DNA from 2 places in the Arthrobacter antioxidans genome. Region 2 is predicted to be linked to the other one. Evidence: predicted binding sites of a transcription regulator. Region 2 holds the regulator's gene; the other holds the start of a gene.

Region 1 (3,406 bases), 640 kb from region 2:
GCAGGAGTGGGTGGCCTACGACCCCTGCCGCCCTGTGCACTACGTCGTCAGGCCGGACAACGCCCCGGCCGGTTCGGAGGGACTGGTGCAGGAAGCCGTCGCTGAAGTGTCCGCCGCCACGGGCCTGCAGTTCATCGACGACGGCGCGACCACCGAGGCGCCCAGTGAGGAGCGCGACCTGTACCAGCCGGAGTTGTACGGGAAGACCTGGGTGCCGGTGTTGATCACCTGGACCACCCCTGAGGAGATCCCCGGACTCGCAGGAGACATCGCAGGACTCGGCGGCAGCGACTACGCCCAGGCGTCCGGGCAGCCGCTGGTCTACGTGGGCGGGCAGGTACAGCTCGATGCATCCGACGCCGCCACAGCCCTCGGCTACCCGGACGGGCGCGCGTATCTGAAGGCGACGATCATGCACGAGCTCGCGCACGTCGTCGGACTCGACCATGTGGATGACGCTGGCGAACTGATGTTCTCGGAGAACGTCGGCCGGGTCTCGTTCGGAGAGGGTGACCTCGCAGGCCTCGCGCTCCTCGGTGCCGGGCCCTGCGCGCCCGGACTCTGACGTCCGCCGGGGCCCTCCGCTTCGGGATCGCGTCGGCGACAATCGCAGGCGACGCACACACTGCCGTCCCGAGGAAATTACTAAACAACTGAGCAAAAGCCCGCCACGTCCCGTCGACGACGTAAATTAAGGAGATGAGCAATGACGCCCTCCCTACAGCCGTCCTCCCGTTCGATCCGGACGGCGGCAGCGAACAGCCTACCGAGGCGCTCGAGGCGCTGATCAGCACGGTCGAGAGGGAGGTCGCCGAACTCCAGTTCACCCGCTTCACGAACGACGACGCCGTCGCCCTGGGGCAGTTGATCGTCCAGCTGGGCGCGGGACGCAACCTGCCGATCGCGGTCTGCATCCGAAGGCCCGACCACATCCTGTTCCGGGCCGCACTCGACGGGACCACGCCTGACAACGACTACTGGCTCGACGCGAAGAGCCGCACCGCGGAACGCTACCTCGTCCCCTCCCTGCTCGTCGGCCTCCGGGGGCGCCGCAACGGTGGGCGGGTGGAGGACGATCCACTGTTCGACACGACGATGTTCGCAGCGCACGGCGGCTCCTTCCCGCTGTACATCCAGGGCGTCGGCCCGGTCGCCACGGTGACGGTCTCCGGGCTTCCGCAACTCGAGGACCACAGGCTCGTCGTCGAGGCGCTACGGACCTTTCACGCCGCTGCCGGCCTCTAGGAACCGGGGCGAGGCACCGTGTGTCCTCGTCTCACGTGGCCGGGCTGATCCGAAGGGGTCATGAACAGGACTGGCGGCGCTCGACAGAAGCGGACGACGGCGGAGCGGACGACGGCGGAGCGGACGACGGCGGAGCGGACGACGGCGGAGCGGACGACGGCGGAGCGGACGACGGCGGAGCGGCGGGCCGCCAGCAGCGGGCGGCCGGCAGCGGGCGGCGGGCGGCAGGCATCCGCCTGTGCACGCCGCCGCAGGCCGCTGTAGACCAGGAGTCTTTGAGGGCCGGATGTCCTGAAAACAGGCGGTTCCACTCGGAATGCCGGTGCAGGTCCACAGGCGCTGCCTATGTGGATACCCGAGGACGACTCTTCCTCCACATTCGCTTCCCCACCGCGCGATTAGTACGCATGTTCGATAAAATTCAGGCATGACTACCGCACCGGTCGAGCGCGTGACCGCACCTCCGAGTTCCATGGACTCGGCCTGCACAGCGCTTGCCGAATGCGCCAGGGATATCGGTCAGGGCCAGGGCATCCAATCCCGACAGGATGCCATGCGGTTCCTGCTGGAGGTCGAACACGCCTCAAGGACCATCGACCATCTGCAAATCATTGCCGCCCGCGTCGCGCAGGAACATCATCTCGCCGATGACGACGAGCGAACTGCGGGCGGTTCGCTTCTGGCGAGTGCAGAGCAATCAGTCGGCGGGGATGTCCGCCCCGGCCCTGCCGCGCACCTCTCATCCGAGTCGACCGGCAACGGATACAGGAACTGCGCAGACTTTCTCCGTGCCACGCTGGGCATCAGTCGGACAGAGGCGAAGCGCCGGCTGAGTCTGGCGGAGGTAGTACTCCCCCGCATCTCGCCGACCGGCGCGCCTGTACCTCCCCGGTGTGCAGCACTGGGCGGCGCGATGACCACTGGCCGCATCAGCGGACGGGCTGCCACGGTGGTCGCGCACGCATTGCAGCGGGTGGACTCGTTCGCGACGCCGCAGCAACTCGAGTCGATGGAGCACCACCTGACACGACAGGCGATGGAGTCCGACGAGGACATCCTTCGGGTGCTGGCGCGTCGCTGGGAGGGCGTCCTCGATCAGGACGGGCAGGAGCCGACAGAGAAGGTGCTGCGCGCGAGGCAGGGCGTCTTCATCCGTGGCCGACGCCATGGACTGCATTTCCTCGAGATCGGGGCGACGGATGAGCAATTCGAGTTACTCGCAACCGTCATGAACTCGACGGCGAACCCGCGCGGCGCAGCGGGGCGGGCGGATGCCGCCGCAACCGAGAATCGACCCGCTTTCGTCGATCAGCCGGCGGCAACGAGGGCCCAGACCCTCCTCTACGGCCTTGTCGCCGCCTGCAAGCTCGCATTGAGCACGGCTGCGCTTCCCTCGACGGGCGGCCATCGACCACAGGTCATGGTGACCATCGACTACAAGGACCTCATCGGCGCCACGCATCAGGCGGGGTATTCGGTCTTCTCCGGGCAGATGAGTGCGGGGAGCATCAGGAAGCTGGCGTGCGATGCCGACATGATCCCTCTGGTCCTCGGAAGCAGCGGTCAGATCCTCGATGTGGGACGGGCACAGCGGCTTTTTCCGCCGCATCTTCGGCGAGCGCTCGTGGCCAGGGACAAGGGCTGCGCCTTCCCTGACTGCTCCATCCCGGCCAGTTGGTGCGAAGCCCACCACATCGATCCGTGGTCAGCAGGCGGCGCGACGAGCATCGACAATGGGGTCCTGTTGTGTTCGCGCCACCACCATGTCATTCATCAGGGTGCGTGGACCGTGGCATCCCGGAACGGCATTCCGTGGTTCACTGCGCCTCGAATCCTGGGTCCTCCGGGAATGGCTCGTCGGAACAGGTACTGGCAGGCAGGACGAGCCGTCCATGAAGCACTGATCGACGACGTTTCGGGGCTGAGCGCGGGCCTCTCAAGGCCCAGCGCGAACGTTCTGGAGCACAGCACCGGATGATCGGCGCGCCCGGAGCGTCAGGTAAAGCATGGTCCGTCGGGCGCCTTCGGAGTAAGGAGCGGTGCGTAGATCCCGGGAGCGACGAAGCGCCTGGCGTTTCCCGCGCGCACCTCGCGAAACAGGACAGCCCGCACCACACTGAAGACAAGGACCGCCCGGCACACAGAAGGCGGCGCCCACACA
Region 2 (3,406 bases):
CGGCGTGAGCGACCGCGCCTGGCGCCAGGTGTCCGTCTCCAGCATGGAGTGCATCGGTGCCGCCCGCTGTCCGATGGCCCAGGAGTGCTTCAGCGAGAAGGCGCGCGCCGCAGCAGCCGACGCCGACATCATCATCACCAACCACGCCATGCTCGCGATCAGCGCCTTCGAAGGGCTTGCCGTCCTGCCCGAGTACGACGTCGTCGTCATCGACGAGGCACACGAACTCCACGACCGCGTCACCGGAGCCGTCTCGGGCCAGCTCTCCGCCTCCATGGTGACCGCTGCAGCCGCGGCGCTCCGGCGCCACGCCTCCATCACCACGGGCGCCCTCGACACGGCCGCCGACGCCTTCGAGGCGGCCGCCGAGCTCGTTCCCTCGGGCCTCCTGCCGGGGGGCCTCCCGGAGGATCTCGAGCAGGCCCTCGCCCAGGTCCGCGACGCGTCGCGTGCCGCGCTGTCGGACACCAAGACGGACGGCAAGTCCGAAGCCGACGTCGACGGCGGCCGGCAGGTCGCACGTTCCCGCACCACGCTGGTCTTCGAGCTCGCCGAGCGGATCCTCGCGGCGTCCGAGCTCAACGAGGTGGTCTGGGCGTCGCGTCCCAGCACCTTCACGCCTGGCTCGGGCTACGTGCAGCCCGACGAGAGTGCACCCGCGACGCTGAACGTCGCGCCGCTGTCCGTCGCCGGGCGGCTGCGGGAGGGACTGTTCGAGGACCACACCGTGATCCTGACCTCCGCGACCCTCGCGATCGGATCCGAGTTCGGTCCCGTCGCGGGCTCGCTGGGCCTCAGCGGCCCCGGTGCGCCCGCCTGGACCGGCGTCGACGTCGGAAGCCCCTTCGACTACCCGCGGCAGGGCGTGCTCTACGTGGCGAAGGACCTGCCGAAGCCCGAGCGAGGCACCTCCGACGCGCAGCTCGAGGAGCTCCTGGGGCTGCTCACGGCATCGCGGGGAGGTGCGCTGGGACTGTTCTCGTCCAAGCGCGCCGCCGAGGAGGCCGCGGAGGCCCTGCGTCCGAAGGTCGACTTCGAGATCCTGTGCCAGGGGGAGTCCTCGCTCAACGCACTGGTCACGCAGTTCGCGGACGAACCGGATACCTGCCTGTTCGGCACCATGTCCCTGTGGCAGGGCGTCGATGTGCCGGGGGCCTCGTGCCGACTGGTCGTGATCGACCGCATCCCCTTCCCGCGACCGGACGATCCGCTCATGACCGCCCGCACCCGGGCGGTGGCCCGGAACGGGGGCAACGGCTTCATGAGCGTGTCCGCCACGCACGCGGCGGTCCGGCTCGCGCAGGGCGCCGGGCGCCTGATCAGGGCGACAGGGGACCGGGGCGTCGTCGCCGTCCTGGACAGCCGGCTCGCCAACGCCCGGTACGGCGGCTTCCTTCGGGCCGCCCTCCCGCCCTTCTGGGCGACGACCGACCGCGCCACCGTCACGGGCATCCTGGAGCGGCTCTCGGGGCGCTGACGCGCCCCGCCGGCCGCAGCACACCGGCTGCGGCGCGTGGCTACAGCGCGCGCATCACCGAGACGACCTTGCCCATGATGCTGGCGTGGTCGCCGAGGATGGGCTCGTAGCGCGTGTTCTGCGGCAGCAGCCACGTATGGCCGTCCCGCTGCCGGAAGGTCTTCACGGTGGCCTCCTCGTCGAGCAGTGCCGCCACGATGTCGCCGTTCTGGGCGCTCTGCTGCCGGCGGACCACCACCCAGTCGCCGTCACAGATGGCGGCATCCACCATGGAGTCCCCCGAGACCCTGAGCATGAAGAGATCCCCGTGGCCGACGAGCTGGCGGGGCAGGGGCATGACGTCCTCGACGACCTGGTCCGCGAGGATCGGTCCGCCGGCGGCGATGCGCCCCACGAGCGGTACCAGGGCGGTGTCGACGGCGATCCGGTGCTCGGCGGCGGGCTTCCCGTCCGCGGACGGACCGGTCTGGGCGCCCGAGGTGTCCGGAGCCAGGGTCAGGGGGAGCAGGACCTCCATGGCGCGGGGTCGCTTCGGATCCCTGCGCACGTAGCCGAGCCGCTCGAGCTGCGCCAGCTGGTGGGTCACGCTGGACAGGCTCGCGAGGCCCACGGTGTCGCCGATCTCCCGCATGGACGGGGGGTACCCCTTGTCGGCGATCGACCGCTGGATCGTCTCGAGGATGGTCAGCTGCCGGGCGGTCAGCCCCTTGGACACGGAGCGGCCGCGCGGCCTGCCCCGGCCCGCGGAGATGGGCACGGCGTCTGCCTGGACGTCGGCGGTGTTCGATTCCTGCCGGGCCGCCGCTGATGATTCCGCCACTGTTGCGCCTTTCGCCTGGGATCGCTGATCCCGCTGTCGCCGCCGGACCGCTTCCGTGGGCCGGAAGCCGTTTTGTCAGAGGCGGCTGGTTGTGTGAGATGCATCGACCCCGGGACCGCCCTCGGAGGGCAGCATCCGTCGACGATGTTGTGATCTCTTCACGCTAGGACAGACGGGATCACTTTTCAAACATATGTTCGACCGAGTCTCGACACGGGTCGATCGTAGATGCTAGAAATAGGCAGATGCGTATTAGAACGTTTGTTCGAACCGGGCGGTCTGCCCGGCCACGGCATTCGAAGGAAAGAGGAACGGCAATGGTTACACCCGTACTGCATGGCAGCTCGCTGTGGACGCCCGCTCGCCCCGAGAACCACCTCAGGCTCGTCTCCATGCTTGACCCGTCCTCGTCGACCATCGCCCCGATGCCCCCGACCTTCGCAGCCCCCTCCCGGCCTGACGGGACCCGTTCCTCCCCGGAGCCCGCTACCTCCATGCCGTCCCGTACCTCCACGCAGCGGAGTGCGGACCGTCCCCTGACGCTCACGCGGCGAGGGCGCCTGCTGCTGGTCGGCCTGCCGATCGCCCTGGGCGTCGCGGCCCTGATCCTCCTCGCGGCATTCCTGACCTCCCAGGCGCAGGCGGGGGAGTCGGCGCCGACCTCCACGGCCACCGTCGAGGTGAGTGTGGTCACCGGAGAGACCCTGTGGGATCTCGCCGTGCGCTACGCGCCGGAGCGCGATCCCCGGGACGTCGTCGCCGAGATCGTCGAGCTCAACGACCTGCCGACCTCCGTGGTGCAGGCAGGACAGAGCATCGCAGTACCCGCCGCGGACTGACCGGGACCCGCCGCGGACTGACCGTGACCCGCACCGAGTGACGGTCACCGGGACCGTGCGCCGGACCATTCGTCCGTGGAAGACGGCATCCCTTAAACTCGAAGAGTGCCCTCCTCCGTTGAAGCCCTAGCAAACCTCCCCCTGCGTGACGACCTCGTCGGGCTGCACCCGTACGGCGCTCCGCAGCTGGACGTCCCGATCCTGCTCAACGTCAACGAGAACACCTACGGCGTGCCGGAGGACGTCCACGCGGCCATCGTGGAGGCCGTC

What was found. Region 2 encodes LexA, which represses DNA repair genes until DNA is damaged. Its sites were predicted from a motif close to TCGAACANNTGTTCGA; they were not measured.
Region 1: the regulator LexA is predicted to act here: its motif matches at 1,645-1,660, upstream of MWM45_RS03245 (HNH endonuclease signature motif containing protein).

What each region holds. Positions count from the first base shown of each region.
Region 1 covers NZ_CP095501.1:684,328-687,733, reverse strand. The annotation lists gene MWM45_RS03260 (M10 family metallopeptidase domain-containing protein) at 1-565, shown strand, start outside; gene MWM45_RS03255 (heme-degrading domain-containing protein) at 700-1,245, shown strand; gene MWM45_RS03250 (hypothetical protein) at 1,306-1,509, shown strand; gene MWM45_RS03245 (HNH endonuclease signature motif containing protein) at 1,673-3,223, shown strand.
Region 2 covers NZ_CP095501.1:1,322,350-1,325,755, forward strand. The annotation lists gene MWM45_RS06090 (ATP-dependent DNA helicase) at 1-1,477, shown strand, start outside; gene lexA (transcriptional repressor LexA) at 1,518-2,234, opposite strand; gene MWM45_RS06100 (LysM peptidoglycan-binding domain-containing protein) at 2,615-3,136, shown strand; gene MWM45_RS06105 (histidinol-phosphate transaminase) at 3,242-3,406, shown strand, end outside.